4 regions of the Atlantibacter sp. genome follow, and region 3 is predicted to be linked to each of the others. Evidence: predicted binding sites of a transcription regulator. Region 3 holds the regulator's gene; each other region holds the start of a gene.
The links. Region 3 encodes CRP, which controls carbon source genes, mostly activating them, when cyclic AMP is high. Its sites were predicted from a motif close to ATGTGANNNNNNTCACAT; they were not measured.
Positions count from the first base shown of each region.

Region 1 (7,888 bases), on a different contig from region 3:
ACACGCGGCCCCACGCGGTTCGGCTGGGCGTTTTTGGCCTCGTCTACCTCAATGCCAAACACCTTCAGGCGTTCAATCACCAGATGGCGGATAAGCACCGAGTTCTCGCCGATCCCGCCGGTGAAGATCACCCCATCCAGACGGCGTAGCGAACTGGCATGGCCGCCGATATGGCGGGCAATGCGGTGGACAAACGCGCCAATCGCGCGCTGTGCGCCCGCGTGGCCGTCGTGGTACGCCTGCTCCAGCACGCGTAAATCCGACGACAAACCCGACAGGCCAAGCAGCCCGGAAGATTTATTCACCACCCGCTCCAGATCTTCCAGGCTCTGACCGGTCTGGCGCGCGAGATAGGCCAGCGCACCGAAATCCACATCGCCGCTGCGGGTCCCCATAATCAGCCCTTCCAGCGGGGTCATGCCCATAGAGGTATCGACGCTTTTACCATCCTGCACCGCGCAAATGGATGCGCCGTTGCCCAGATGGGCAATCACCAGCCCGGCATCGTTCTCATCCAGATTAAGCAGCGCAACGGCTTCGCTGGCGACATAGCGGTGCGAGGTGCCGTGGAATCCGTAGCGGCGCACGCCGTGCTGTTCTGCGTACTGATAAGGCAGACCGTAGAGATAAGCTTCAGGCTTTAAGGTTTGATGGAAACCGGTATCGAACACCGCGACCTGCGGCAAACCGGGGAACAGATGGCGCGCAGCTTCCACACCCGCCAGGTTGGCGTAGTTGTGGAGCGGTGCCAGCGGTGAGACTTTCTTGATTTGCTTGATGACGTCATCGGTGATGATCACCGCGTCGCTAAAAATCTCGCCGCCGTGGGCGATGCGATGGCCGATTAACGTCACCGCATCCATTAACTGGCGCTTATCCAGCTCCCCGGCAATAGCCGCCAGCGCGGCGTCGTAGGTGCTGTCAGCAAGTTTAATTTCAGTGGTTTTATCCACCACCAGGAAGGCATTGTCAGAACCAATGCTGTCGGCAATGCCGGAGAGAACCACGTCGCAATGCTCAACGTCTAAAACGGAAAATTTGATCGACGACGAGCCACAATTAATAACAAGGACTACAGAATCTACGTTCATTACACTGCTCCGCCCACCCTTTCGGGTGGGCTTTGAGGTTAATAGAGTGGGGATTAGAACAGTTTGTAAGCGATGTTCAGGATGGTCAGCAGGCCAATCACGGTCACGAAGAAGTTATCCGCACGACCTTTGTATTTCGCCATCGCCGGGGTTTTACCAATCGCGTACATCGGCAGCAGGCACAGCAGAGAAGCGATAATCGGCGCACCCATAGCTTCAATCAGGTCCAGGATGTTCGGGTTCGCGTAAGCCACAACCCAGGTGGAACCCATGATGAAGACCATGCTGATGGTGTTCAGTTTGCTTTCAGAGATTTTGTTTTTGTCGCCCTGGTAACCAAACTTCAGGATCAGGCCGTTCAGACCTTCCAGGGTGCCCAGGTAGTGGCCGAAGAACGATTTGAAAATCGCCACCAGCGCAATCAGGGACGCGGCATACTCCAGAACGGTTGCGAACGTCGATTTGGTTCCGCTCATAGAGGCAAAGTGGTTAGCCAGGTAAGACAGCACCGGAATGTTCTGCGCTTTGGCTTCCGCCATGTTGGCCGGAGACAGCGTGAACAGGCAGCTGAAGGCAAAGAACATCACCACGGCGACCATCAACATGCTGGCGCGGGAGATAATCTGGGAGCATTTCTTCTCGGTGTACTCTTTACCGAATTCGCCTTCGTACTCTTCGCGTTTAGACACCACGAAAGAAGAGACAATCGGCGAGAAGTTAAAGGAGAACACCATGATGGAGATACCCAACCATACGGTGACCAGAATACCGTCATGACCCAGCAGGGAGATATCCGCGACGCTGGCCTGCTCGATCACCGCACCGTTCCAGTAAGGGATCAGCGACAGGGAAATCAGCACCAGGCTGGCGATGAACGGGAATACCAGGAAGCTCATGACTTTCACCATCAGGTCTTTACCAAACCAGATAACGAATGCCATCAGCAGCAGCAGGAACAGCGCCACAAAGCCGCGGTTCAACGGTTCCATGCCAAGCTGGTTAACCCAGAACGTCATAAAGGTGTTGGTGATGGTTACGCCATAGATCCACAGCAGCGGGCAAATCGCGAAGAAGTACAGGAACGTAATCACCACGCCGCCGGTTTTACCGAAGTGCTCTTCGACGGTTTCGGTGATGTTGCCCGATGGGTTACTGCCGGACAGGCACAAGCGAGCCAGCGCGCGGTGGCAATAAAAAGCGATCGGGTAAGCCAGCACTAACATTAATAAAATTGGAATTAAGCCACCGAAACCGGCGCGAATCGGGAAAAATAATACCCCAGCGCCGATTGCCGTACCAAACAGACCGAGTGTCCACGTGGTGTCAGATTTACGCCAGGCGAAGCCCGACGCTTTCTGACCGGTTACAACAGTATTATCCAAACTCATTTGAAGTATCCTGTACAAAAATTATTAGTGAGTGGTTTCAAGACCGGTAATTTGCGATACGCGCGACAGGTCAATATTGCCACCGGAAATAATGCTAACGGTTTTCTTACCCTGGATATAATGATCAAGCTTGCCGCTTAATAATGCAGCGCTGGCTAAAGCCCCTGCCCCTTCAGTGATAATTTTATTTCTCTGGATCAGGTGAACCATACTGGAACGAATCTCTTCTTCGGTGACCAGTACAATATCCGTGACCAGATCTTTAACGATTTCATACGTTAAAATGCCCGGACGCGCGACATCACAGCCGTCGGCTAACGTTCCGGCATTACGGTGATTGGTAATGTGGCCGGCATAATAAGAAGACGCCATTCCGTGAACGTTTTCTGACTGTACGCCGATAATATTAATGCGCGGGTTGATGGATTTAATCGCCAGCGCTACGCCGGCAATCAGTCCGCCGCCGCCGATTGGCACAATAACGTTATCCACATCGTATAAATCTTCAAGGATTTCAAGGCCAATTGTGCCCTGGCCGGCGATGACTTTTTCGTCATCAAATGGCGGGATAAATAAGCGCCCTTCCATTTCCATAATTTCACTGGCTTTAGCGATTGTTTCGTTAAAGCTATTTCCGTGCAGAATCACTTCCGCAGAATAATCGGTGGTTGCGGCCACTTTTGATTTCGGCGCGCAGGAAGGCATGACCACCTTTCCGTTAATTCCCAGCATGGCGCAAGAAAGAGAAACACCCTGAGCATGGTTGCCTGCTGAGCACGCGACTACACCCTGACGCTTTTCATCTTCAGTTAACGAACTTAATTTATTAAAGGCTCCACGAATTTTAAATGACCCGGTGCGTTGCATGTTTTCAAATTTAAGAAATATTTCTCCCTTGCAACGTTCGCTTAAATAATTGGAACGCGGTTGACCGGTTTTATAGATGCGCCCATTAAGACGGGTGCGGGCTTCCATTATGTCATGGATGGTCAGTGGAAGATTATCGTAGGTTATCATGGTAAATCCTTTCGTAGCCGTCTGATACAGAGTTTTATTTTCAAGACGCGGCGATCCTAAGGTACATCCACCACCATTAATGTGACACACACGTCAAAACGCCCCCGGTCAATGTTTTCGGAGAGTAATTAATTAAGAAAATGCTACGGGGTCGACATTTTAATAATTTCGGATTAATTTAACTAATGCGAATTAAATAAAAATAGTAATACCTCTTTAGGAGCAATATGTTTAAATTTAAATCGAAAGTTAATTCGTGAATTAAATACAGCGCTTTTAAATAAATTATAAATTACACAACTCACCAATCATTAACATATTATTTACTTATGGGTGAATTCATGATCATAAGCAGCCTGAATGTTTTTCAGCCAACGTTTTTTCTGCAAGCAAGTTTTGCCGATTTTTACACGTCCTTCCTTGCAGTTAAAAATGAGATTCGGGTCACAAAAAGATTGAATTCACCGGAGTGATGGTTTTATGATCGCCGTACTCCCACCATTTCTTAACCATCGCGATACTTCTCTATGACAAACAACACAGTCTCACGCAAAACCGCGTGGCTGCGGGTGGTTACGCTTGCTGTCGCCGCATTCATCTTTAACACCACCGAGTTTGTGCCGGTGGGTTTACTGTCGGACATCGCCAGCAGCTTTGGTATGCAAAGCGCCCAGGCGGGCATCATGCTGACGATTTACGCCTGGGTGGTGGGGTTGATGTCCCTGCCCTTTATGCTGCTTACCAGCCAGATTGAGCGTCGCAAACTGTTGATTGCGCTGTTTGTGGTGTTTATCGCCAGCCATATTGTGTCGTTTCTGGCCTGGAATTTTGAAGTACTGGTTATCAGCCGCGTTGGCATTGCATTCGCTCATGCGATTTTCTGGTCGATTACCGCCTCGCTGGCGATCCGCCTGGCCCCGGCGGGCAAACGCGCCCAGGCGCTAAGCCTGATCGCCACCGGCACCGCGCTGGCATCCGTGCTGGGTATCCCGATTGGCCGCGTGGTCGGGCAGTACTTCGGCTGGCGTACCACCTTTTTCGCCATCGGGATGGGCGCATTAATTACCCTGGTGTGTCTGGCACGCCTGCTGCCGAAACTGCCGAGCGAGCACTCCGGTTCATTAAAAAGCCTGCCGGTATTGTTCCGCCGTCCGGCGTTAATCAGTATTTATATTCTGACGGTAGTGGTTGTGACCGCGCACTTTACCGCCTACAGCTATATCGAGCCGTTTGTGCAGACCGTGGCGGGGCTGAGCGAAAACTTCGCGACATATATGCTGCTGGTGCTGGGCTTTACCGGCATTATCGGTAGCGTGATTTTCGGCAAACTGGGCAACCAGCACGCCTCGCTGCTGATCGGTATGGCGATAGCCTTGCTGGTGTGCTGCCTGCTTCTGCTGTTGCCCGCCAGCCGTAACACCTGGTCGCTGACCGCGCTGTGCGCCTTCTGGGGGGTGGCGATTATGCTGATCGCACTGGGGATGCAGGTGAAAGTGCTGGCACTGGCCCCGGACGCCACCGATGTGGCGATGTCGCTGTTTTCCGGCATTTTTAATATTGGCATCGGCGCGGGCGCGCTGGTCGGCAACCTGGTGAGCATGAATCTTTCAATGGACTCGGTGGGCTATATCGGCGCGATCCCCGCGCTGGCAGCGCTGGGTTGGGCAGTGATTATTTTTCGCCGCTGGCCGGTGTCGCTGGAAGAGCCGCCCCGCCAGGTTAACCCGAACTAAGCACGCGTTTCATCACGCTCGCCTGCCAGGTGAACCACGGGTGCCTGGCCAGGCGGGCGCGGATTTTCTCCGGTGGTTGCTTACCCTCCGTGATAGCTGGCCACAATCTCAAGCACGCCGTTAATAATAAACTGCACGCCCATACAGACCAGCAGGAAGCCCATCAGGCGTGATATCGCTTCAATGCCGCCCTTACCCACCACGCGCATTACCGCGCCGGAGCTCCGCAAACTGCCCCAGAGAATAATGCCGATAATGATAAACAGCAGCGGCGGCGCAACGGCGACAATCCAGGCCGGAAACGCATCGGAATGGCGCAGCGTGGAGGCGGAACTGATGATCATCGCAATGGTGCCAGGCCCGGCGGTACTCGGCATCGCCAGCGGTACAAAGGCAATATTGGTGTCCGGCTCCTGATGGATCTCTTCGGCTTTGCTCTGCACCTCCGGGGCTTCATGGCCTTTAGCTGGCGGGAACAGCATCCGAAAACCAATAAACGCCACAATCAAGCCGCCTGCAATACGCAAACCGGGAATCGAAATGCCGAAGGTATCCATCACCAGCTGACCGGCGTACCACGCCACCAGCATGATGACCACCACGTTAATCGACGTCATCAGCGCCGTGCGGTTGCGCTCGGCGCTGCTCATATGGCCGGATAAACCCAAAAACAGCGCCACGGTGGTGAGCGGGTTTGCCAGCGGTAACAGCACCACCAGCCCAAGCCCCAGAGCCTTAAATAATTCCAGCATATCAATCCTCTTCCTGTGAATGGCAGGCGGAGTATAAGGAGGCCCGCGCCGGGATACCATCATCAAAGCGTAAGGTTTCGTCGTGTTCTTTACAAACCCGGTTTGCTGCCTAACTCCCTTCTGGCGCGAGTAACATTTCGCCGTTAAAAGTTTAACTTATGAAACGTTTTAGCAGATCGTGTCATCTTCTTTTCATTCAGTTGACTTATATTTGCCTGGGCAATAATATCTGCCGTGACTAATCTACTTGCCTGGGCAACCACCGTGAATCATCCCGACGATCTGTTTAATAACATCATCCCGCTGGGTCGCCTGATCCATCTGGTGAATCAGAAAAAAGATCGTTTGCTTAATGACTACCTCTCCCCGATGGATATCACCGCCGCGCAGTTCAAAGTGCTGTGTTCCATACGCTGTGGAGGTTCCATTACGCCGGTGGAGCTGAAAAAGGTGCTATCGGTAGATTTAGGCGCCCTGACCCGCATGCTTGACCGCCTGGTCTGCAAAGGCTGGATCGAACGCTTGCCGAACCCCAACGACAAGCGCGGCGTACTGATCCAGTTAACGCCTGAGGGCGCTGCGCTGTGTGAGCAATGTCATCAATTAGTAGGGCAAACCCTGCATCAAGAATTAACTAAAAATATGACGGCAGAAGAAGTGGCAACCCTTGAATACCTGCTCAAGAAGGTTCTGCCGTAATCGACGGAGATAAGACGATGTCCAGACGTAACAATGATGCGGTGACGATTCATAGCATTTTGGACTGGATTGAAGAGAATCTGGAGTCCCCGCTTTCACTGGAGAAGGTGTCCGAACGCTCAGGTTATTCGAAATGGCACCTGCAACGGATGTTCAAAAAAGAAACCGGCCATTCATTAGGCCAATACATCCGTAATCGCAAACTGACTGAAATCGCACAGCAGTTGAAAAGCAGCAACGAACCGATCCTGTTTTTGGCGGAGCGCTATGGGTTTGAATCGCAGCAAACCTTAACCCGCACGTTCAAAAACTATTTTTCGCTGCCGCCGCATAAGTTCCGCGTGAATGCCACCGCGAACGATGCGCTGTATTTACACCGAATCCATCATTAAACCTGCAATAACTTCGCGTTTCGAACGTGACTGAGGAAATCATGAAATACGTCTTAGCAGCCTGCGCCCTGCTGGTACTGGCGACAGGCTGTGCTGCGGCGGAGCAATCCACTGGCTTTAGCCATCAGGAAGCCCGCGACCCGATGCTGACGTCCACCACCAACTGCACCTCACCGTATGATTTCAACCATCGCGGCGCGGGCAGCGATAAGTCTGATGAGCTTGGGGTGGCGTACTACAACTGAGTTTGCTGGCGGCCTTTATGCCCGCCAGGGTCACTCACACCCGGCGCGTTTTGCGCGCCATTGGGAAGCCAAACACATTGATATACAGCCCCGCCATAACCAGCACCGCCCCGCACATCTGCAACCACGACAGCCGCTCATCTAATAACAACGCCGCACTGGCCAGCCCAACCACCGGCACCAGCAGCGACAGCGGCGCTACGCGCCAGGTTTCATAACGCCCTAACAGCGTGCCCCAAATCCCGTACCCCACAATGGTTGCGCCAAACGCCAGGTACAACAGCGACAGGATCGTCACCATGTCGATATGCATCAGGCTCAACACCACCGTAGTTGGGCCGTCCAGCAGCATACTGGCCACCAAAAACGGCGCGATGGGGATCAGGGCGCTCCACACCACCAGTGACATTACCGCCGGGCGCGCGTCGTGCTGCATAATCTTCTTATTAAAAATATTGCCGCAGGCCCAGCTAAAGGCCCCGCCCAGCGTCAGGATAAAGCCCAGCAGCGGCACGTGCTCGCCGGTGAGGCTGGCTTCAATCAGCACCAGCACGCCGACGACCGCCAGCAG
Region 1 covers NZ_DAMBQK010000021.1:3,139-11,026, forward strand. Annotated here, with positions in the region: gene tdcD (propionate kinase) at 1-1,091, opposite strand, end outside; gene tdcC (threonine/serine transporter TdcC) at 1,145-2,479, opposite strand; gene tdcB (bifunctional threonine ammonia-lyase/L-serine ammonia-lyase TdcB) at 2,504-3,496, opposite strand; gene RT120_RS16745 (sugar transporter) at 4,024-5,229, shown strand; gene RT120_RS16750 (MarC family NAAT transporter) at 5,310-5,981, opposite strand; gene marR (multiple antibiotic resistance transcriptional regulator MarR) at 6,246-6,680, shown strand; gene marA (MDR efflux pump AcrAB transcriptional activator MarA) at 6,698-7,072, shown strand; gene marB (multiple antibiotic resistance regulatory protein MarB) at 7,114-7,317, shown strand; gene eamA (O-acetylserine/cysteine exporter) at 7,352-7,888, opposite strand, start outside.
Region 1: the regulator CRP is predicted to act here: its motif matches at 3,929-3,946, upstream of RT120_RS16745 (sugar transporter).

Region 2 (7,888 bases), on a different contig from region 3:
AGCGTAGATCCCCGGGAACATCGGGATCACGGCGGCGACGGTAAACACTTTGGGATGCGCCAGATACCAGCGCGACCAGCGGATGCCGATAATGCCCACCAGTATTGAGGCGACAAACGTGCTCCATTCGATATTGAAACCCGCCGTCATCATCGCCATCCTCGAACCATGACCTATCGCGCCCAATAACGCACACCACGGCAACGCCCGCTGTGGCACGTTGAATACCAGCGCGAATCCTACCGCCGGAATGGCAGAGAGCAGCATGTCCTGAAGCAGCGCGAGGATAAAATCGATTACGCCCATCCGCGCAGCCCCCACAGTGATAATGCCATCACCACGCCAATACAGGTCGCCAGCGTCAACAGGCTTGCCATCGCCCAGCGCGCCAGGCCGGTGTTGATATGGCCTTTAAACATATCCGCCACGGCATTGATCAGCGGAAAACCGGGCACTAACAATAATACGCTGGCGGCCATCGCCACGGTTGAGGTGTGAAGAAAGGGGGCAAGCGTAAGCAGCAAGCCGGATACCGTAGTGGCGACAAACGCCGTCAGACAAAAGTTGATCTGCGGGTGCAGGTGGCGCTGGGTAAAGACCTGGCGCACATACATGGCCACGGCGCTGGCGATAAAGGTCACCAGCGCGCCATCCCAACCGCCGTTGTTTAGTTTGCAGAAGCAGGCGCAGGACAGCCCCACCATCGTGACCACCAGCCAGCGCGGATAGCGCAATGGCTTAATCTGATTAAAGCGTTTTTTCACCGTTGGGAGATCGATGAGTTTATGCTCCGCCAGAATCACGATGTGTTGAACCTCAGTGACCACATGCATATTAATGCCGCGATCGACGTTTTTGCGCGTTGAAGTCAGGCATTGATCGTCCTTAATGGTCGTCAGCACGATGGCATTTGCAGAAATAGAGCTTTCCACGCTGTCCATACCTAATGCCAACCCTAACCGGGTCGACAGTTCTTCAATCAGCGCACTTTCGGCACCGTGCTGTAATAAAAACAGACCGCACTGAATACATAAGCGGGTGACTTCCCGCTGCGTAACGACTTCTTGTTCCATGGTTCAGGCAAAACACTCGACAACAAAAAGAGAAGAGAACGGTTTTAACATATCGGTCAGCATAACATTTAGTCATCAGGATCAATTTTTCAGCAGAAAGTTATTAGCTTGCTGGATCTGGATAAGGCGTAAATCTTGCGAAGTTTTGCAACCAAAAGATCTTTTGGTGGTTTGTTTCGAAGGGGCAGGCTTTTTGGGCCAACCATGCTAAATAAAGAGAGGTAAAGCGCTTTTAAAAAATATTGTAATCGGTGGGTTATCTATTTTTTAAATTATTTTTATCATTTGGACTGAGACAGCTTTCGCTCTTCTGCTTCTGATGGTTTTTTAGCGGGGTGCCCGTAAACCAACCTCAATAAAGGGATAGCTATCAAAAAAGCGATAAAACGAGGTATTACTCACATCGTTAAATCAAAAGTGGTTATTTATTAACAATCTTTTGTATGATTATGGATAACCTGTTCAGCTATTATGTATTGGTAGTACTATTTTTAAATAATGTATTTAATTAATTTAAAACCATTTAAAGGCTTTTAAGGGTGAGCGTAACAGTCATTAATGTTTATTAATGGACAGTATTGGTTTCAGGTTGTAACTCTTTTCTTTCGTTATAAATTTATTCTTAATTCACTTTTTATTTCTACATATTGACTCTTTGAAAGCGCATTTTTAGAATGTTCTTAAGTTAATCGTGCCTCAGGCAGAATGCATTCGCGCTCTGCGGTTTTTCGATGCCTGAGAGTAAACTCAATCTATTAATTACAATATTGTAAAAGCTTAAATCATACAGGATAAGAATATTTATAAAATATTCATGGAGGAAGTGTGTTGCCCATTTACAACAGGCAAGGAATTGTCGTTAGCGAAACGCCTTTAATGCATACGGGACTTCAGAAAGTCGTCGATAGTCATATCGAACGAATGGGACTGGTGCATTTTACTGATGTGAAAAACATCGGTAACAGCGAATTAATGCGAGCCTCGGTAGTTATCGCTGAACTGGGTGGCGACGAGCATAAACTTGCCCGTGAATGCGATATTTACTATTCCTTGATCTCCCGTTTCCGGGAGGTTCACTGGGTGTTTTTAGTTCCCAGGGCATGTTTTGCCAAAGCGGTCGAATGGTTGATGCGCCCAGAAACCACGTTGCTATCAACGTGCGAATCCACAGAAACCATCGCCAATGCCATTTTCCTGGGGAGCCAGAAAGTCGAACGGATCAGCCATTCACTCCTGGCCATCAAAGAGGATAGCAACAGTGATGATGAAAACACGCCGTTATTAACGGCTTCAGAGAAACAAGTCTTACGGTTGTTAGCAAAAGGTTGGGGTATCAACCAGATAGCCCAACTACTTAAGAAAAGTAATAAAACCATTAGCGCTCAAAAACACAGTGCAATGCGTCGCCTGGCGCTGAAATCCAATGCTGAAATGTATGGATGGATAAATAGCTTCCAGGGGTTAAAGGAGTTGAATTTATTATCTATGCACAGGGAAACACAACAATGGAACAATATGGCAGTGAACTAAACATTGCGGTAATAGAAACCTGCGCATTAATTGCCGCAGGAATGAAAGCGCTTTTTGCTAAGCAATCTCAATACCGCGTCACCTTTTTTAACAACCGGGATGAGTTTATGCAAATGCGTACGCATATCCCGTTTCACGGCGTTATTTTTTCGCTGTCCGGATCACGGGAACATCGCCGGGATTGTCTGCAATTATTTAGTGAAATCGCCTCCGTACAGCCGAGCCTGAAACGTATTGTTATGGTGAATGGTACTGACGAAGCGAAATTAATTACCCAGCTGTCGCAAACGATGATCAGCGGCGTAGTGAATAAGGATTCGCCGGTGGTGCGCTTCTATGACGAGCTTTCAGCATTGCTGAATGATTCAGGGCGCGCTACCGAGAACAGCGCCAACCACTGGTATATTAGCAATAGCCCGCGCTTGCTGAGTCCTACCGAGCGCGTCATCCTACGCTATTTAACAGATGGTTATTCTGTTTCGCAGATCGCATCCTGTCTTGAGAGAAACATCAAAACGATACGCGCGCATAAATTTAATGCCATGTTGAAGTTGGGTGTAAATAATGATGCCGGGCTGTTAGATGCGGCGGATATCCTGCGCTATCGCAATAACTTTTTGTAAGTTATTCAGGCCGGGACCGGGCCTGAATAATGCATTGCGCGAGTCTTACTGACACACATCAACCCAATGCGCGGCGGTGAGTTCCGCCAGCCGCTGGGGAGAAATACGTACGGCGCTATGGATGGCGCCCGCTGCGGGTAACACTTCCTGATACGTTTGCAGCGAAACGTCGCAATAAACCGTGAGAGGGTGCTCCAGCCCGAATGGGCATACCCCACCAACGGGATGTCCCGTCCATGTGACGACTTCATCGCTATTCAGCATGCGCGCCTTAGCGCCAAAAGTAGCCTTAAGTTTTTTATTATCCAGCCGCGCATCACCCTTTGCGACGACCAGGATAATCTCTTCTTTCACTTTCAGCGATAACGTTTTTGCAATTTGACCGGGCTCAACGTTATGCGCGGCCGCTGCCAGGGCTACCGTCGCCGTGCTTTGGTTTAATTCGATGATGTCGATATCCGGGGCGTACTCAGCTAAAAATTTACGTACAGACTCAATACTCATTATGGGCTCCTGCATCATGTCGCCCATTAATCTGGCACAGCGGCTTTGCGCTTGTAAATTGACAATCTTTCACCTGCCGTTAACACCAGACCAATTAGCGATCTTCTTCACAATGACAAAAAGTGGACACTGTAACCGGTTGCAGGCCGGGTGGGGCGGACTAATACTGAGTTCGTTATCTTTTTCTGATTCATTCGATTAGTCGCTTCTAACCCTCTCTTTTACCGTGCTTTACGCAGGGTGTATGGGAAAGGATGCACAGTGGTCGTCATGGTGCTGGCATCTGCATTTCATCGCCTGACAGGAGAACTGCGATGTCTGCCAATCATGCTGCATTCAATGTCATCTTCCGCTTTGTAGAAAACTATGTCAGTCCTGTCGCCGTGCGTATTTCTTCACAGCGCCACGTTATGGCCATCCGTGATGGCTTCATTTCTGCTATGCCGTTTATGATCGTGGGTTCGTTCCTGTTGGTTTTTGCCTATCCGCCTTTTTCACCGGATACGACCTGGGGTTTCGCCCGTAGTTGGCTGGCGCTGGCGAAACAATTCGAGGGGCAGATCCTGTCGCCGTTTGATATGACTATGGGGATCATGTCGATCTACATCTGCGTGGCCATTGCTTATAACCTCGGCAAACACTACATGAAGAGCTACCAGCTTGATCCCTTTATGGGTGCGATGCTGTCGCTGATGGCGTTTTTGCTGGTAGCCGCGCCGAAAACCAAAGGCGCGTTGCCAGGAGATAGCCTTGGCGGCACCGGCATTTTCACCGCCATTCTGGTGGCAATTTACTGCGTTGAGATGATGCGTTTTTTGAAAACGCACAATATCGGCATTCGCCTGCCTGATCAGGTGCCGCCGATGATCAAGAACTCGTTTGACTTGCTGATCCCGGTGCTGGTGGTCGTGCTTACGCTTTACCCGCTCAGCCTGCTGATCCAGTCGCAGTTCGATATGTTGATCCCACAAGCGATCATGTCGATCTTTAAACCACTGGTGGCGGCAGCAGATTCGTTACCGGCAATTTTGTTGGCGGTACTTATCGGCCATCTGCTGTGGTTTGCCGGCATTCACGGTGCGGCGATTGTGTCCGGGATGCTGCAAATGTTCTGGCTAACCAACCTTGCCGCAAACCAGGCCGCGCTGGCGCAGGGCGCACCCTTGCCGCATATCTTTATGGAGGCGTTCTGGACCTTTTTTATCGTGGTCGGTGGTTCAGGCGCGACTATGGGGTTGGTGATTTGTTATTTGAGAAGCCGTTCAGCGCATCTGCGGGCGATTGGGCGTTTGAGCGTGGTGCCCAGCCTGTTCAACATCAACGAACCGGTTATCTTCGGTACGCCGATTGTCATGAATCCGGTGTTTTTTATCCCGTTCCTGCTGGCACCGATGGTTAATGCAGTGCTTGCCTGGGCGGCTATGAAATTCGATCTGATTAGCCGGGTAATTTCGGTGGTGCCCTGGACTGCGCCAGCGCCAATTGGCGGTGCCTGGGCGCTGGGTTGGGATTACCGGGCCGCGCTGTTGGTGATTGTACTGGCGGTAGTGTCTGCCATTATTTACTACCCGTTTTTCAAAGTGTATGAAAAACAGCTGCTGGCGCAGGAAGCGGCGGAAAGCCAGGCGCAGGAGGCCGATAGTCAGCAGGTAGCGTGAGGTTGCCAGCCCGTGCGGGACGCGGGCTGATTATTTCAGCGTGCAGTCGCCGCATTGCTGAACGCCAGGCAGACGGTTACGCTGGCAGCAGGTGCGGCGCACCAGTAATCCTTCACGCGGTACAACGGTGCGATAGAGCGGGTTGTCACGTCCATCCAGACGCGTTTTTTCAAAGAAGCAGGCCTGGCGCAGCAACTGCCAGGCGGCTTCACCCAGGCGCGGCTTTAATTCGCCCAGGAACCAGTTGATCAGATAGCCCGTGTTGCTCCATATCAGGCGCCCGTTGATATCGCCGCTTTCTTCCAGCGCGTCGACCACCGGCATCAGCACATTGCCGACCAGGTATTCCATCCGCTCGCGTAGACTAAGACTCGCCGATTCGGGATACGGGTAGACATCAATCCAGAACGATTCCACACGGCCCGTTTCATGGAAACGCGCCCGAATGACATCCGGGGAAAGACGCAAGCCTTGCGGATGCGTCAGCACAATTGCCATCAGCGCAGGCGTGAGCAGGCCCACATACCATTGCGCCCACAGTGACTTCAGCGGTTTTACTTCCCACGCCTGTTCAATATGTTGGGCGTAAAGATGATCGCCATAGGTCGTCATCAGGGCGTTTAACGTACCAGGCTGCGCCCAGTGCGACAGCGTCAGCGCATTGATGGGCGTCGGTTCATCAAACTTTACGGTGTCGAGTAAATGCGGATGGTGCTCGCGCAGGGCGTGACGGAGCGCGTCCGCGAGCATTCCCGTATCGTTAAATGGGGCAGGCGACGCGACGGCAGCGTTTTCCAACTGAAGCGAAAGGTAAGCCATATGTACGGAATAGCAAATCTAAATGATAATGATTGCCAATCCTAACGATGGGTTTTGCCGATGGCAAGCGGATTCATCGGCTACTGTTCAGTTTCCATCTCTTCGCTGGTGAGAATATGGTTGCGCCCCAGATGCTTGGCTTTATACAGGGCTTTATCCGCAAGCTTAAATGCGTCGTTAAAATCTCGTTCGTGCATTGGGGCGAGGCCAATACTGATGGTCACATTAGTGGCGACCTCGGCATTAAAACGGTGGGGAATACGCAGATCAAACACCCGCTGGCGTATCCGCTCTGCGGTTTTGCGTGCCATTTCCAGATCGGTATTGGTTAATAACACCAGAAACTCTTCACCGCCAAAGCGCGCCACGATATCCCGCGAACGCACCGCATCGCGGATGGCCGCTGACACGCGGGCCAGCGCCTGGTCGCCCATCATATGGCCGTAATGGTCGTTGTAAGCCTTGAAGTGGTCGATATCCAGCACCACCACCACGTTACGTTCCGACCCTAATGCAAACAGGTTCTCCAGCCGGTTTTGAAAGCCGCGCCGGTTATACAGGCCAGTGAGTGGATCGACCATGCTTAAATCGGTGAGCGTTTTTTTCTCTTCCATCAGCTTAAACATCAGGCCCTGGGCAAATGCGTCGTTGCGCTTCTGAATAAGATGCTGGATCACAATACCCACCATCGGTAGCGCCACGGCGTACAGCATGCGGATAGTGTGTTGCCCCTGATCCAGCCATACCACGGTCAGGATCACCGGCAGGCAATGGCAAATAAATGCTTTAAGGTTATTAATAAATGCCAGTGCACCGACAAACAGCACGCTCATTAACGCAATGATCAGGTAGGAGGATTCGTGTTGCGGAATATGAGGTTGCTTAAGATAAATATGCCAGGCCCAGAGCGAGCCAAATAAAAGAGAGATCAGATTCAGGCTAATGGTGCGCGCCTGGCTAACCCAACGCCATATCAACAACCCGATACTGAGCGCCAGTAGGGTGACCAGCGGCACGGTAATCATCTTTACGCGGAACAATGGGCTCAGCATGCTAAATAATGCCGACAACGCATTAAGAAACAGAAACAGGCGTAATGAGAGTTGGTACTTCTCTTGAAGTAGCGATCGCCAGGTTTGAGACGTCATATCTAAGTCGTTGTTTACACGCGCTATGTCAGGTTGAGGGGAGATAAAGGCTAACAGGCGGAAAGTGGGTCATGATCGAGCCAGAATTAATGATCTTTATCAATTTGCTCAATCTATCACCTTCATCAATTCGTGTCATTAATTGCCCGTAAAACTCAACGTTCGCTTAACAACAGAAGACTTGCAAATGAGAATTTATATCATATGATATAATTTATCATTGCCATTTGAGTTATCAGTGTAAGAGGCGTAGCCATGTTGCAAAAAGCGCTGGAAAGTGGATGGGGGATTGTACTGCCGGGCGTGGTGGTAACCGTGCTGGCGTTTAGCGGATTAACCTTCGAACAGTGGCGGGGCGTAGTGGTCCTGGCGCTGCTGGCGACGTCGGGCATGCTTTATCATAAGCGGCTGCGTCACTTCGTGCTGTTGCCGTCATGCATAGCGTTAACCAGCGGGCTGATGCTGATTGCGTTAAATTTACAGTGGTTTTAAAACAGGGAAGTCAAACAAGAGGGGGTAAAGCGTGGTGCGAA
Region 2 covers NZ_DAMBQK010000032.1:163-8,050, reverse strand. Annotated here, with positions in the region: gene RT120_RS20210 (threonine/serine exporter) at 1-306, opposite strand, end outside; gene RT120_RS20205 (threonine/serine exporter ThrE family protein) at 297-1,073, opposite strand; gene RT120_RS20200 (helix-turn-helix domain-containing protein) at 1,899-2,603, shown strand; gene bglJ (DNA-binding transcriptional activator BglJ) at 2,579-3,226, shown strand; gene RT120_RS20190 (YbaK/EbsC family protein) at 3,272-3,730, opposite strand; gene RT120_RS20185 (PTS sugar transporter subunit IIC) at 4,045-5,388, shown strand; gene fhuF (siderophore-iron reductase FhuF) at 5,419-6,207, opposite strand; gene RT120_RS20175 (diguanylate cyclase) at 6,288-7,355, opposite strand; gene RT120_RS20170 (DUF1435 domain-containing protein) at 7,611-7,847, shown strand; tRNA gene RT120_RS20165 (tRNA-Leu) at 7,880-7,888, opposite strand, start outside.
Region 2: the regulator CRP is predicted to act here: its motif matches at 3,826-3,843, upstream of RT120_RS20185 (PTS sugar transporter subunit IIC).

Region 3 (7,888 bases):
ACTGGGGCCACAACCACACCATGCCGCCAAAGGCGATCAGGCAGCCAATCAAGGTATCAATCAGTCTCGGCAGAATATACTGCTCCCCGCTCAGGGAGAGCAGTTGCAGGCTATACACCGCCGTGACGGTAAAGCCGATAGTCGCCCAGCCGTAATTTTTGCGGATGATGAGATAGCTCACGATGGTGATGACCAACATCGCCAGCAGGGTGTAGCCATCGGCAACGTGATAGTGCAGAGTGATCCCGGCGATGATAAGCCCGGCCATGGTGCCGCCCGCTCGGTGGAGAATACGCACCCGCGTGGCGCCGTAGCCGTTCTGGGTCACGAACATCACGGTCATTAAAATCCAGTAGGGTTTCGGTAGGTGCAGGGCGCTACCCACCAGGCTGGCAATGCTCAGCATCACCGCGATACGGGCGGAACTGCGCAGGGCGGTGGACTTCAATGACAGATAGCTTTTCAACGCGCGCAGCACGGGCAGGCGGCGCTGCTTATCTTCCATCAGATCGCGCGAATACAGTGGACGCTGGGATTTCAGCACTCTGGCGATACGGCTGAAATGGTATTCGCAGAACTGTCCCACCGGGTTATCGGGGTGCTGGCGGGCAATTTTTTCCAGCGCGCCAATCTGCTTATCCATTTCAAAGCGCTTCGGGTAACGGTGATACAGGATATCGTCGGCGCGTTCCCGCAGGCGGGCCGCCACCGTCTGGGCATTCCAGCGGATCACCGCCTCGGCGTGGCTTTCGCGCACCAGTTTCTGCACCTCTTCGGGCTGATGCAGGCTGACGGAAATATGCTCCTGCAAATCCAGCGCGATCTGGAAAGTGCGCAGCAGGCGTTTATAGCCGTGATGCTTACCGGTCGACAGCATATGTAGCTGCTGATAACACTGGGTAATCAAGTCGACGGTTTTTTGCTGGCGTGCCAGCAGCGGCGGCAACGCGCTTTGCGGATCGGTATGCTGGGTCAGCAGGCTGTATTTGGCTTCGCAATATTCCGCCAACTGGCGGTACAGCAGGCTCAGGGTTTCGCGCAGCGGCTGTTCGCGCCACACCCAGAACCAGAACCAGTTAAACAGCCCATACCACAGCGTGCCCAAGGCATACAGCAGCAGCGGCTCCCACATCGGCATATAGCCCGCCAGGCTGAGTGTGAATATCGCTGCAATAAGCGACGCCGGGAGCAGGCGAGCATGAAGCGGACTGATTTCCGCCGTTACGCCCAGGATCAGCGCCAGCCCGGAGAGCGCCAGTGGCAGCGGCACGGCGTTAAGCAGCAGTAACTGCATCGCCAGGCTGCTGAGCGCGAACAGTGACCCGCCAATAACCAGGCGTTTAAAGAAGCGCTTGTGCGGGGTGTCCAGGCCAGCGATGTTGCAGCAGGCGGGAACGAGGGAGAACAGGAGACCTTGTTGCAGATGGCCCAGAACCAGACCCACCGCCACAGGCAAACACAACACCAGGGTTTGACGAAGTGCGTAGTTGATTTCGGGGTGGTAGATCAGGCGTCGCCACATGGGTGAGATCGGATGAGACGGCGTGTTGCCACGCCGTTTCGCAGGGTTTAGCGGGTACCGTAAACCACAATGGTCTTACCGTGGGCGGAGATCAGGTTTTGATCTTCAAGCATTTTCAAAATGCGGCCAACGGTTTCGCGGGAGCAGCCGACGATCTGGCCGATCTCCTGACGGGTAATTTTGATCTGCATACCATCCGGGTGGGTCATGGCATCCGGCTGTTTGGCCAGATTCAGCAGCGTTTGTGCGATGCGGCCAGTGACATCAAGGAAGGCGAGGTTGCCCACTTTCTCTGACGTCACCTGCAGACGGCGCGCCATCTGCGAAGACAGACGCATCAGGATGTCAGGGTTAACCTGAATCAGCTGACGGAATTTTTTATAAGAGATTTCTGCCACTTCACACGCCGTTTTGGCGCGAACCCAGGCACTGCGTTCCTGACCTTCTTCGAACAATCCCAGTTCGCCGATGAAATCGCCCTGATTCAGATAAGAGAGGATCATTTCCTTGCCCTCTTCATCTTTAATCAGCACTGCCACGGAGCCTTTAACGATGTAATACAACGTTTCCGCCTTTTCACCCTGGTGAATCAGCGTGCTCTTCGATGGGTACTTATGAATATGGCAATGAGACAAGAACCATTCGAGAGTCGGGTCTGTTTGCGGTTTGCCAAGCACCATGCGCGGTTATCCTCTGTTTTAAGCTGACTCCAGAGAGCAACAATAATAACCCTCTGGGTTTTTGCAATCGTCTCTTCTCCTGGCCGGAGAAGGGGCCTTTAACGTCCTGTGGCCTGTAATAGGTGTGGTCGTATGCACACATGCATTACATCAATGTATCGCTGTAGCATCCGACTGTTTTAGCATAGCTTTACGTGAGTGTCTCCTATTGTCTCGTTTCAGCTTGACCTGGCTCTCATCCGTTGCGCGTTTTGTTACAGCCGCGTAATCTGTCAGTAATTTTGAAACACTGGAGTAACCAAAATGCAGGCAAGAGTGAAGTGGGTAGAAGGGTTAACTTTTCTCGGTGAGTCCGCCTCAGGACACCAGGTTTTAATGGACGGCAACTCCGGTGACAAAGCGCCCAGCCCGATGGAAATGGTATTAATGGCGGCGGGCGGTTGCAGCGCCATTGATGTGGTGTCGATCCTTCAGAAAGGACGTCATGACATCACCGACTGCGAGGTGAAATTGACCTCCGAGCGCCGTGAAGAAGCGCCGCGCTACTTTACCCACATCAACCTGCATTTCATCGTGACCGGTAAAGCGTTAAAAGACGCGGCGGTGTCCCGTGCGGTAGATCTGTCGGCAGAGAAATATTGTTCAGTCGCCTTGATGCTGGAAAAAGCGGTGAACGTCACCCATTCCTACGAAGTGATTGAAGGATAAGTGCTTAATAAGGCGGCGTTGCCGCCTTAAATTTTTCGCCCTTCCATGATTCTTTTTACCAGCGGCAGCATGATCAGCTCCATCGCCAACCCCATTTTCCCGCCTGGCACCACTAATGTATTGATGTGGGAAATGAATGAGCCCTGCAACATGGCCAGCAGCCAGGGGAAATCGATCCCTTCCAGGTTCCTGAAGTGAATCACCACCAGGCTCTCATCCAGCGAAGGAATTGCCTTCGCGGCAAACGGGTTTGATGTATCAACGGTGGGGACACGCTGGAAGTTAATATGGGTACGCGAGAACTGCGGCGTGATGAAGTTGATGTAGTCTTCCATCGAACGCACGACCGAATCCATCACCGCTTCACGGGAGTGCCCGCGTTCGCTGGTGTCACGGATGAGCTTCTGGATCCATTCCAGGTTGACGATCGGCACCACGCCCACCAGCAAATTCACATGGCGCGCGACATCATGATGGGGCGTCACCACGCCGCCATGCAACCCTTCGTAAAACAGCACGTCCGTGGGTTCGGGCAACGGTTGCCAGGGGGTAAAAGTACCCGGTACCTGGTTCCAGGGTACGGCTTCGTCATAGGTATGCAGATATTTACGCGATTGCCCGGTACCGGTTTGCCCGTACTGATTAAAAGTCTGTTCCAGCAGGCCAAAGTCGTTGGCCTCCGGCCCGAAATAGCTGATGTGCCTGCCCACGTCGCGCGCTTTGCGGATCGCCATATCCATTTCAGGGCGGGTATAGCGATGAAAGCTGTCCCCTTCCACTTCAGCGGCATGCAGGTTGAGCTGGGCGAAAATCTTACGAAAGGCGAGGCTGGTGGTGGTGGTCCCGGCCCCGCTGGAGCCGGTAACGGCGATGATCGGATGTTGGGCAGACATAGCGGAACAACTCCTTAGGGTAGCGACGTGAAAATAAGACCCGTGCAAGGCGAATGAGTTCTGGCGGTCTGATCTGCCGCCAGTGGTTTTTATTGTTCAGCGAGCGGTCTTACCCCCGAAACTGATCGCGCGGCATGATGTTGACCGTTTCATGCAGTTCCGACCACACCAGAACCGCGTCGCCGCGTTCCAGTTGGTGCTTTACCTGAGAGACTTTATCGCTGAGCGAGCGTTCATGTTCACCATAATCGGTGCCTTCCCGCAAGACAAAAGCTTCAATGAGGTTTTCAAGCGTTTCCGGGTCGAGGGATTGCCAGGGAATAATCATGGTTTATCCAGATAAGGTGTGAGCCAGTCGGGAATGCGCGCTTCAAGCCACATTTTCGGACGCAGGGCGGTACCGCCTACGAATCCCACGTGCCCGCCATATTCGGTCAACTGGTATTCGATATTGGCCGGTAGCTGGGCGATATCTGGGATAACGTGGCTATCCATAAACGGGTCGTCCTGCGCATGAATGATAAGTGTAGGCTGGGTAATCGACGCCAGCAGCGGCATCGCGCTACAGCGCCGGTAATAATCGATGGCGTCGTCAAAACCGTGGGCTTTTGAGGTGATCAAATCGTCGAATTCACGCAGGCGGCGGATCCCTTTCAACTGGGCTATATCTACCGGCAGCGTACCCGGATAAGCCAGCAGCTTGCGCGAGGCATTGGCCTTAAGCAAATTCAACAGGTAGTGCTGATAGACCCGGGAAAAGCCTTTTTCCATATGGTAGCAGCAATGTTCCAGCACAAACGGCGCGGAGACAATCACCGCCGCGTTGACCGGCAGTTGTGGATACTTCGCCAACATGCAGCCCAGCATATTGCCGCCGAGAGAAAAACCTACCGCCGCGGTGGGCTGCTCGCCAAACTGTTGCGCGACCCACTCCAGAAACCAGCGGCCGTCTTCGGTTTCGCCGGAATGGTAAATGCGGTGCATGCGATTCGGTTCACCGCTGCATCCCCGGAAATGCATTACCACCCCCAGCCAGCCGCGGGCTTTCGCCGCCTGGATCAGTCCGTGGGCGTAAGGGCTGTTCAGGCTGCCTTCCAGACCGTGGAAAATCACCAGCCGGGGTTTATGGCGCGCCTGTTCTGGATCTTCGCTCCAGGCCAGATCGACAAAATCGCCATCGGGCGTATCCAGCCGCTGCCATACCGGGGTGAACTGGAGCCGCCGCCGCAGGATGCGCGGCAGCATGGTTTGCAGATGAGGATTGCGCACGCCCGGCATAGGCCGAAAATGGCGCGACGTCTCTTCGTTCTCGGTTAAATCCGCAGGAGTAATTTCAGCCATAGCACAGGTTCATCGTGAGTATTCGCCCTTCCCGTGATGCTGGCCGAAGAAGGGCATCGGTGATTATGGCTCCTGAAGCAGTTGCTCCAACTGCTCCTGAGCGTCCAGCCATTCCATTTCGCAGTTTTCCAGGTCGCCTTTGGTTTTGGCCTGGCGTTGCAGGCAGTCCGTTAAATCGGCCTTACGGCTTTGATCGTATAACGTGCTGTCGCCAAGCTGTTCTTCCACATCGGCAAGCTGCTGCTGGAGTTTTTCCATCAGCTTTTCGAGACGCATAATCTCTTTGCGCAGCGGCTGCGTCAGGGTGCGCAGCTCTGCCTCACGGCGCTTCTGATCTTTACGCGATTGGGCGCTGTTGGCGTTGTCTTTTGCGGCTTCTGCCGGCTGGCTTTCCTGCTTTTGCAGGTCGCTTAACCACTTCTGGTAATCTTCCAGATCGCCGTCGAAGGCTTCCACTTTGCCGTCATGCACCAGATACAGGTCATCGGTGGTAGAACGCAGTAAATGGCGGTCGTGCGAGACCACCACCAGCGCGCCTTCAAATTCAATCAGCGCATCGGTCAATGCCTGGCGCATATCCAGATCGAGGTGGTTGGTCGGTTCATCAAGCAGCAGCAGGTTAGGGCGCTGCCAGACGATCAGCGCCAGCACCAGGCGCGCTTTTTCGCCGCCGGAGAAGCGTTCGGTATTCTCGCTAACCTTATCGCCCTGGAAACCGAATCCGCCGAGGTAATCGCGCAGCTGCTGTTCCAGTTCACGCGGTGCAATACGCGCCAGGTGCTGGAGCGGCGACTCGTCGGCACGCAAAAACTCCAACTGGTGCTGGGCGAAGTAACCCAGCTTGATACCTTTCGCCAGACCGATTTCGCCCTGCATCGGAGCCAGTTCGCCCGCCAGCAGTTTGATCAGCGTTGATTTACCCGCGCCGTTACGGCCCAGCAAACCGATGCGCGAGCCCGGCACCAGGTTGAGTTTAATTGAGTCGAGAATCGTTTTATCGCCATAGCCCGCGCTCACTATTTCCATTTTCAGCAGCGGGTTGGGCAGGCTTTCCGGGGCGCGAAAACTAAAGTGGAACGGGTTGTCGACGTGCGCCGGCAAAATCAGCTCCATGCGCTCGAGCATTTTGATGCGGCTCTGGGCCTGCTTCGCTTTGGAGGCTTTGGCTTTAAAACGGTCAATAAAGCTTTGCAGGTGCGCCACGCGCTGCTGCTGGCTTTCATACATCGACTGCTGCTGCGCAAGGCGCGTGGCGCGCTGGCGCTCGAACGAGCTGTAGTTGCCGGTGTATTCGAACATCGTCTGCTGCTCGATATGAATGATTTTATCCACCACCGGATCGAGGAAGTCACGGTCGTGGGAAATCAAAATCAGCGTTCCCTGATAGCTTTTCAGCCATTTTTCCAGCCAGATAACCGCGTCCAGGTCCAGGTGGTTGGTGGGTTCATCGAGCAGCAGCAGGTCGGAACGGCAGATCAGCGCCTGCGCCAGGTTAAGGCGCATCCGCCAGCCGCCGGAGAAATCGCTAACCGGGCGGTCAAGCTGCTCGTTACTGAAGCCTAATCCGTGCAACAGACTGGCGGCGCGGGCGCGGATCGACCAGGCATTTATGGCGTCGAGTTTGCCGTGCGCGGTGGCGATGGCGTGACCGTCATTGCGGACGTTGGCGTCGTTAAGCTCGCGCTCAAACTGGCGGTATTCGCGATCGCCGTCGATCACGTATTCAATGGCCGGGACGGCGAGGGCAGGGGTTTCCTGGTTTACCCAGGCGAGCTGCCAGTTGCCCGGAAAGGTGTAGCTCCCCCCGTCGGCGGTGATTTCGCTTTTCAACAGCGACAGCAGGGTGGATTTACCACAGCCGTTTTTACCCACCAGCCCCACTTTTTGGCCGGGGTTGATGGTAGCAGTCGCGTTATCCAGCAGTACGCGTGTGCCGCGACGAATTTGCAACGAGGAGAATACAATCATAGAGCGCCGTATGTTCTGACTATGTTAATTTGTCATTATGATAATGTAAGGTGTGGGCGATTTGCCGCACCGGGCCGCAATGGTAGCCCAAAAAGAAGACGATACACAAAATCATTCTGGCTGCGCCATCGCGGCAAGAAGATCGGCGGCGCAGGCTGTTGCGTGCCCGTCAGAAAGAGAAAAGTAATACGCCCGGGAGGGGAATGATGTCAGACACAGCGAAAGTGTTGCTGCTGTATGCCCATCCGGAATCCCAGGACTCGGTGGCTAACCGGGTTCTGCTTAAGCCGGCTTCGCAACTTGCAAATGTTACCGTGCACGATCTCTATGCACACTATCCAGACTTTTTTATTGATATCCCCCGCGAACAGGAACTGCTGTTGGCGCACGACGTCATTGTGTTTCAACACCCGCTTTATACCTACAGTTGCCCCGCATTGCTTAAAGAGTGGCTCGACCGGGTACTTAGCCGCGGCTTTGCCAGCGGACCGGGAGGGAATCAGCTTGCGGGAAAGTACTGGCGTAGCGTGATCACCACCGGCGAGCCGGAAGGCGCTTATCGCGGTGATGGTTTTAATCGCTACTCTCTCAGTGAAATACTTCGTCCCTTTGAACTGACGGCGGCCATGTGCCATATGCAGTGGCTATCGCCGATGATCGTCTACTGGGCGCGTCGCCAGGCGCTGGCGGAATTAGAAAACCATGCCAAAGCCTATGGCGAATGGCTGGCGTCGCCGCGCATTCCGGGAGGTCGATAATGGAAGGCACGGATCTGT
Region 3 covers NZ_DAMBQK010000007.1:9,490-17,377, reverse strand. Annotated here, with positions in the region: gene RT120_RS08665 (YccS/YhfK family putative transporter) at 1-1,522, opposite strand, end outside; gene crp (cAMP-activated global transcriptional regulator CRP) at 1,570-2,202, opposite strand; gene RT120_RS08655 (OsmC family protein) at 2,506-2,910, shown strand; gene RT120_RS08650 (phosphoribulokinase) at 2,937-3,803, opposite strand; gene RT120_RS08645 (YheU family protein) at 3,913-4,131, opposite strand; gene RT120_RS08640 (hydrolase) at 4,128-5,144, opposite strand; gene RT120_RS08635 (ABC transporter ATP-binding protein) at 5,208-7,112, opposite strand; gene kefG (glutathione-regulated potassium-efflux system ancillary protein KefG) at 7,319-7,870, shown strand; gene kefB (glutathione-regulated potassium-efflux system protein KefB) at 7,870-7,888, shown strand, end outside.

Region 4 (7,888 bases), on a different contig from region 3:
GGCTCGCCCATGAAAGCCTTCCTACCTGGCAGGTTGGGGTCGTCAGTTCCGCCTATTTCACCGGTAATCTGGTGGGAACGTTACTGACCGGGAGCTTAATTAAGCGTTGGGGTTTTAACCGCAGCTATTATTTTGCATCTCTGCTATTTGCGACGGGCTGCGTTGGCCTGGGCCTGATGGTGGGCTTCTGGAGCTGGATGACCTGGCGGTTTATTGCTGGCGTCGGCTGCGCCATGATCTGGGTAGTAGTGGAAAGCGCGCTGATGTGCAGCGGCACCTCGCGCAACCGCGGTCGCCTGCTGGCGGCCTATATGATGATTTACTATGTCGGTACGGTTCTGGGCCAGATCCTGGTCAGCAAGCTTTCTACCGAGCTGATGGATGTGTTGCCGTGGGTGACTGGCTTAACGCTGGCGGCAATTTTACCGCTGCTGTTTACCCGCATCGTGAACCAGAACAGCGAGCATCAGGAAAATACCCCGGTGTGGTCGATGTTCAAGTTGCGTCAGGCGCGTCTGGGCGTTAACGGCTGTATCATTTCGGGGATCGTGCTCGGTTCGCTATATGGCCTGATGCCGCTATATCTCAACCATCAGGGCGTCAGTAACGCGGGGATTGGCTTCTGGATGGCGGTGATGGTTAGCGCCGGTATTGTCGGGCAGTGGCCGATTGGCCGTCTTGCCGACCGCTTTGGCCGGCTGCTGGTGCTGCGAGTGCAAGTATTTGTGGTGATCCTCGGCTGCCTGGCGATGCTGAGCAATGCGGCGATGGCACCTGCGCTGTTTATCCTCGGTGCGGCGGGTTTTACCGTCTATCCAGTGGCGATGGCCTGGGCCTGTGAAAAAGTCGAGCACCATCAACTGGTATCGATGAACCAGGCACTGTTATTGAGCTATACCATCGGTAGCCTGCTGGGCCCGACGCTGACCGCGATGCTGATGCAGAAGTATTCTGACAATCTGCTGTTTATCATGATCGCCAGCGTGTCGTTCGTTTATTTGCTGATGCTGTTGCGCAAAGCTGGCCAGCATCCGACCCCGGTGGTGCATGCCTGAAACTAAAAACCCCCGATTTGCGTCGGGGGTTTTTGGTTAACTGCGGCGGATGTTAGTACATCACTTTGTGACCGTACTGCTCCAGAATCCCTTTCACCCGCTCCATGGTCTCTTTTTTCGGTGGTTTCACGCCATCCAGCTTGTACTCTTCGCCCATCGCCACCCATTTGTGTTTGCCCAATTCATGATAAGGCAGTAATTCGATTTTCTCGATATTGCCCATCTCGCGGGTAAACTCGCCGAGGCGATGCGCAGAGTCATCATCGTCTGACCAGCCCGGCACCACTACATAGCGAATCCAGGTTTTAATCCCTTTATTGGCGATGTAGCGGGCGAATTCCAGGGTGCGATGGTTGGAAACACCCACCAGGTTCTGATGGATTTCGTCGTTCATTTGCTTCAGGTCCAGCATCACCAGATCGGTGACTTCCAGCAATTCATCCACCACCGGGTCATAACGGCGCACAAAGCCGTTGGTGTCCAGGCAGGTATGGATACCTTCTTTATGACAGGCGCGGAACCAGTCGCGCACGAATTCGGCTTGCAGCATGGCTTCGCCGCCGGATGCGGTCACACCGCCGCCGGACGCGTTCATAAAGTGTCGATAGGTAACGACCTCTTTCATCAGCTCGTCGACGGTGATTTCTTTACCGCCGTGGGTATCCCAGGTATCGCGGTTATGGCAATACAGGCAGCGCATCAGGCAGCCCTGGAAGAAGGTAATGAAGCGGATGCCCGGGCCGTCAACGGTCCCGCAGGATTCAAAGGAGTGTATGCGACCAATAACTGACATTGCGGTGTTTTCTCCAGATGTGGCCCATCCGGGGCCTGTGTGCGCACAACTCATAAAGGTTGTGTCGAGTCTGTTTTGGCAGTCATCCATCTTAGTATAGATAGCTGGCAAAGCAGGCTGTGGGGCGGGGCAGTAACTGATAAAAAGGCCCCACGGATGTGGAGCCTTTATTGTACGCTTATTCAGCCAGACAGTGAATTACATGGTCTGAGTGAAGGTACGGGTAATAACGTCCTGCTGCTGTTCTTTAGTCAGGGAGTTAAAACGTACCGCATAACCAGAAACGCGGATGGTCAGCTGCGGATATTTTTCCGGGTTTTCCATCGCATCAAGCAGCATTTCACGGTTCATCACGTTCACGTTCAGGTGCTGACCGCCTTCGATGGACGCTTCGTGGTGGAAGTAACCATCCATCAGACCGGCCAGGTTGGTTTTACGCACTTCGTCGTCTTTACCCAGTGCATTCGGAACGATAGAGAAGGTGTAAGAGATACCATCTTTAGCGTAAGCGAACGGCAGTTTAGCAACGGAAGTCAGAGAGGCAACTGCACCTTTCTGGTCACGACCGTGCATCGGGTTAGCACCCGGTCCAAACGGAGCGCCAGCGCGACGGCCATCCGGGGTGTTACCGGTTTTCTTACCATAAACCACGTTAGAGGTGATGGTCAGAACAGACTGGGTCGGGATAGCGTTGCGGTAAGTAGTCAGTTTCTGGATTTTCTTCATGAAACGTTCTACCAGGTCAACCGCCAGGTCATCCACGCGAGCGTCGTTGTTACCGAACTGCGGGTATTCGCCTTCGATTTCGAAGTCAACAGCCAGGCCGTCTTCGTCGCGAATCGGTTTAACTTTCGCGTACTTGATTGCAGACAGGGAGTCAGCGGCGACGGACAGACCGGCGATACCACACGCCATAGTGCGGATAACGTCACGGTCATGCAGCGCCATCAGAGAGGCTTCGTAGCTGTACTTGTCGTGCATGTAGTGGATGATGTTCAGCGCGGTCACGTACTGCTTAGCCAGCCAGTCCATGAAGTGATCCATGCGATCCATGACTTCGTCGAATTTCAGCACGTCTGCTTTGATTGGCTCAGATTTCGGACCAACCTGCATTTTCAGTTTTTCGTCCACGCCGCCGTTGATGGCATACAGCATGGTTTTCGCGAGGTTTGCACGTGCGCCGAAGAACTGCATTTGCTTACCAACAACCATCGGGCTTACGCAGCAAGCGATCGCGTAGTCGTCGTTGTTGAAGTCAGGACGCATCAGATCATCGTTCTCGTACTGCAGAGAAGAGGTATCGATGGAGACTTTCGCAGCGAATTTTTTGAAATTCAGCGGCAGTTTTTCAGACCACAGAATCGTGATGTTCGGCTCCGGAGACGGGCCCATAGTGTACAGGGTGTTCAGGAAACGGAAGCTGGTTTTGGAAACCAGAGTTCGGCCGTCAACGCCCATACCGCCGATGGATTCGGTTGCCCAGATCGGGTCGCCAGAAAACAGCTCATCGTATTCCGGGGTACGCAGGAAGCGCACCATACGCAGTTTCATCACCAGGTGGTCGATCATTTCCTGCGCTTCGGCTTCAGTGATTTTGCCTGCTTTCAGGTCGCGTTCGATGAACACGTCCAGGAAAGTAGACACACGACCGAAGGACATTGCCGCGCCGTTCTGGGATTTCACTGCAGCCAGGTAGCCGAAGTAAGTCCACTGTACCGCTTCTTGCGCGTTGGTCGCCGGGCCAGAGATATCGCAGCCATATTTCGCTGCCATTTCTTTGATTTGACCCAGAGCGCGGTGCTGTTCAGCGATTTCTTCACGTAGACGGATAGTCGCTTCCAGGTTTACGCCGTTTTCCAGATCGGATTGCAGAGACAGGAACTGCGCGTATTTGTCTTTCAGCAGGAAGTCGATACCGTACAGTGCAACGCGACGGTAGTCACCGATGATACGACCACGGCCATAGGCATCCGGCAGACCGGTCAGCACGCCAGATTTACGGCAGTTCAGGATGTCTTTAGTGTAGACATCGAACACGCCCTGGTTGTGGGTTTTACGGTATTCGGTGAAGATTTTTTTCAGAGCCGGGTCCAGCTCGCGGTCATACGCTTTGCAGGAACCTTCAACCATTTTGATGCCACCAAACGGGATAATCGCACGTTTCAGCGGAGCATCAGTTTGCAGGCCAACGATTTTCTCCAGGCTCTTGTTGATGTAGCCAGCGTCATGAGAGGTGATGGTAGAAGCCAGGTCGGTATCGAAATCAACTGGCGCGTGAGTGCGGTTTTCCAGTTTGATGCCTTCCATAACTTTGTCCCACAGGGAAGTGGTCGCTTCCGTGGCGTCAGCCAGGAAGGATTCGTCACCTTCATACGGGGTATAGTTTTTCTGGATGAAGTCACGGACGTTAACTTCATTCTGCCAGTCACCTTTGGCAAAACCTTCCCAGGCTGTGGCTAACTTTTCATTAAGTTCAGACATTTAACACCTACCTTCTTAAGTGGATTTTTTCTTTCTGCCCGAGCCGACCTTAGTGGTGGTCGTCGCCGCGCAGATAAATGACCCAGTACGTCAACCCAACTAACAAACCACCACCGATGATATTGCCGATCGTAACCGGAATCAGATTATCAATGATGAAGTTCATCACAGTCAGATGAGAAAAATTGTCCGGTGAGGAACCGATAGCGGTCCAGAATTCCGGGCTGGCGAAGTTACGAATCACAATACCAAACGGGATCATGAACATATTTGCGATACTGTGCTCAAACCCGCTGGCGACGAACATGCCAACAGGGAGGATCATGATGAACGCTTTGTCGAACAGGCTACGGCCAGAGTAGCTCATCCATACCGCAAGGCACACCATCAGGTTCGCCAGAATACCGAGCGCGACGGCCTCGATAAAAGTATGGTGGAGTTTATGGTCAGCGGTTTGTAAAACATTTAAACCCCAGCCGCCATTTGCGACCATATGCTCGCCCGCCAGCCACATCAGCAGTACAAACAATAACGCGCCTATCAGGTTGCCGATATAGACATTCAGCCAGTTACACGCCAGTTGGCCCCAGGTGATCCTGCCGCTCGCTTTAGCGACCACAATCAGCACCGTAGAGGTGAACAGGTCCGCGCCGCAAATCACGCATAGAATAAGGCCTAAAGAGAAGCACATCCCGCCGATGAGTTTTGCGATGCCGTAAGGCATGGTCGCAGTACCGGTGGTGGCAGTAATGTAGAAAACAAACGCGATGGAGATAAAGACGCCCGCAGTGATCGCCAGATAAAAGGTCTTCAGCGGTTGTTTCGTTGCTTTATAGACACCCGCTTCTTCGGCAACTTTTGCCATGGCAGCGGGAAGTAATAAATCGAAAGGGTTGTCAGCTTTCACACTAACTCTCTCTATATTTAATCGGCGACGAGATACTAACAAAGCATTATACAGCAAAATTTGATATCGATCATATCTCGCCGGAGTTGTAGACCTGCAAAACGTGGTGTTATTGCAAATTTTTGCGTTAACCTTATGAAAATAAAGCTAAAAATAATTTTTAAAGTTTATTATTTAAGTTGAATGACACCGCTCCGCCTCATAGCCAACAGTTAATTAATATGGAGTATTTATTAAAATAAGTAACACTAAAAGCCAGTAATGACTTTGAATGTTCACTCATATTTAACTTTAAAATTACATTTGAAATAATTAACGCCAAAATAAAAAAAAGGGGCAATTAAATCGCCCCGTAATATAGCTGAGGTATGCACAATCGCATACGTTTTTTGAGTGACTTCAGGTTAAGACACTTTCCAGAAAGCCGCTTTGGCGCGCTGTAGTTTCTCATACGCGGCCAGCAGCGCCTGATGCGCCGGGAAGGCTTTCAGGTCGGCATCCACCGCTTGCAGGCCGTAGAACGGTGCTTCGCCGCTCAACGCCGCGCTGGCGCTTTCTACCGCTTCGGCGCCGTACATACGCACAAACGCATTGAGGTACTGCAACGGCTGGCGGTCTTCTTCCTGCGCCAGCAGCAGCAGGGTTTGCAGGCAGCGGTAGTAGTTAGCGCGTTCAGCGTTAAATACCGACCCGTTGAACTCCATGGTCCATTCGGTCCAGATCAGCGCCTGTTCCAGATCGCCGCCCGCCAGCGCCAGCATCGCTTTCAGCTCGCCGATGCGCAAGGTGTACCAGCCGTTGTCTTTGCCGGTCGCCAGTCCCAGAAGCTCGCGCACGCGGGTGAAGTCGTCATGGCCTTCTTCGTCCAGTTGAGCGATCAGGTTGAGGTAATCCTCTTTTTCCCACGTGCTGCCCGGCAGTGCCAGAATGGTTTCGCGCAGATGAGCGCCCATGCTGTTATTGGCGAGCCACAGATCTTCTGCCGGATAGATATCGGACATGCCCGGCACGATAATGCGGCAGGCGTAAACGCTCAGATGCTCGTAGTCAGCGATATACACGTCTTTATCTTCAGATTTGAAGATGGCCATTAAGGTGGCGAACTCTTCTTCGGTGGTGCCGGCAAAGCTCCAGTCGACGAACGGGTAATCGGCATCCTGTTTGAACATATCCCATGAGATCAGGCCGCTGGAATCGATAAAGTGGGTTTCCAGGTTAGCGTGTTCCGCCACTTCTTCATCATCGAAAGTCGGCGGGGTAAACACGTCCAGATCCTTCAGGCCGCGGCCCTGCAACAGCTCGGTTACAGTACGCTCCAGCGCCACGCCGAAATCCGGGTGCGCGCCAAACGAGGCAAAACAGGTGCCGTTTGCCGGGTTAAACAGCACCACGCAGATCACCGGGTATTTGCCGCCCAGCGAGCCGTCATAGGCAAAGATCGGGAAACCTTCGGCTTCGAGTTTAGCAATGGCTTCCACCACGCCCGGATAGCGCGCCAGAACCTCCTGCGGGATCTCCGGCAGGCTGATGCTTTCGGCAATAATGCGGTTTTTGATATGACGCTCAAACACTTCAGACAAGCCCTGCACGCGCGCTTCGTTAGCGGTGTTACCTGCGGACATACCGTTGGAGACATACAGGTTGCCGATGATGTTCATCGGGATATACACGGTCTGCTGGTCAGACTGACGGGTGAACGGCAGCGCGCAAACACCGCGCGACGCGTTGCCGGATTGCAGATCAATCAGCATGCTGGCGGTGAGTTCATTGTCCGGATCGTAAAAGGCGCGCAGGCGATCGTCCAGAATGCCTTCTGGCAGTTCGTCGTCTTCCGGGATCGGGAACCATTTCTCGTTGGGATAGTGAACGAACGGACCGTTAGCGAGGGTGTCACCCAGCCAGAAATCGGCGAAGAAATAGTTGGTGGACAGACGTTCAAAATATTCGCCCAGCGCGGAGGCCAGCGCGGCTTTTTTGGTGGCGCCTTTCCCGTTGGTGAAGCATAGCGCGGAGTCTTTATCGCGAATATGCACTGACCAGACGTTCGGGACGGGGTTTAACCAGGAGGCTTCTTCAATATTAAAGCCGAGGTCGGTGAGCTGTTGCTGAAAGCGAGCGATGGAATCTTCCAGCGCAGCATCTTTACCGGGAATGAAGGTTTGAGTCATGAGAGTCACTTTTATCGTACGCAAAGCGCGCAATGATACGGGTTTTGTGTTGCGGGTGCCATCTTCCCGCCGTAGCGGGCAAAAATAATTGTTCGCGCTATGCTTACTTTCAGCAAGGTACTGTAAAGGCCAATAAAAATGAAAGCATTTGATTTGCAACGGATGGCTTTTGACAAGGTCCCCTTTGAATTCCTCGGCGAAGTCGCGCTGCGCAGCTTATACACCTTTGTGCTGGTGTTTATTTTCCTGAAACTCACCGGGCGGCGCGGCGTGCGCCAGATGTCGCTGTTTGAAGTGCTGATCATCCTGACGCTGGGTTCTGCTGCGGGTGACGTGGCGTTTTATGACGACGTGCCGATGATCCCGGTGCTGGTGGTGTTTATTTCGCTCGGCGCGCTTTACCGGCTGGTGATGTGGCTGATGGCGCGCAGCGAGAAACTGGAAGATCTGCTCGAAGGCAAGCCGATGATTGTGGTGAAAGAGG
Region 4 covers NZ_DAMBQK010000001.1:395,727-403,614, forward strand. Annotated here, with positions in the region: gene RT120_RS01785 (MFS transporter) at 1-1,055, shown strand, start outside; gene pflA (pyruvate formate lyase 1-activating protein) at 1,108-1,848, opposite strand; gene pflB (formate C-acetyltransferase) at 2,047-4,329, opposite strand; gene focA (formate transporter FocA) at 4,379-5,236, opposite strand; gene ycaO (30S ribosomal protein S12 methylthiotransferase accessory factor YcaO) at 5,641-7,404, opposite strand; gene RT120_RS01810 (DUF421 domain-containing protein) at 7,543-7,888, shown strand, end outside.
Region 4: the regulator CRP is predicted to act here: its motif matches at 5,295-5,312, upstream of focA (formate transporter FocA).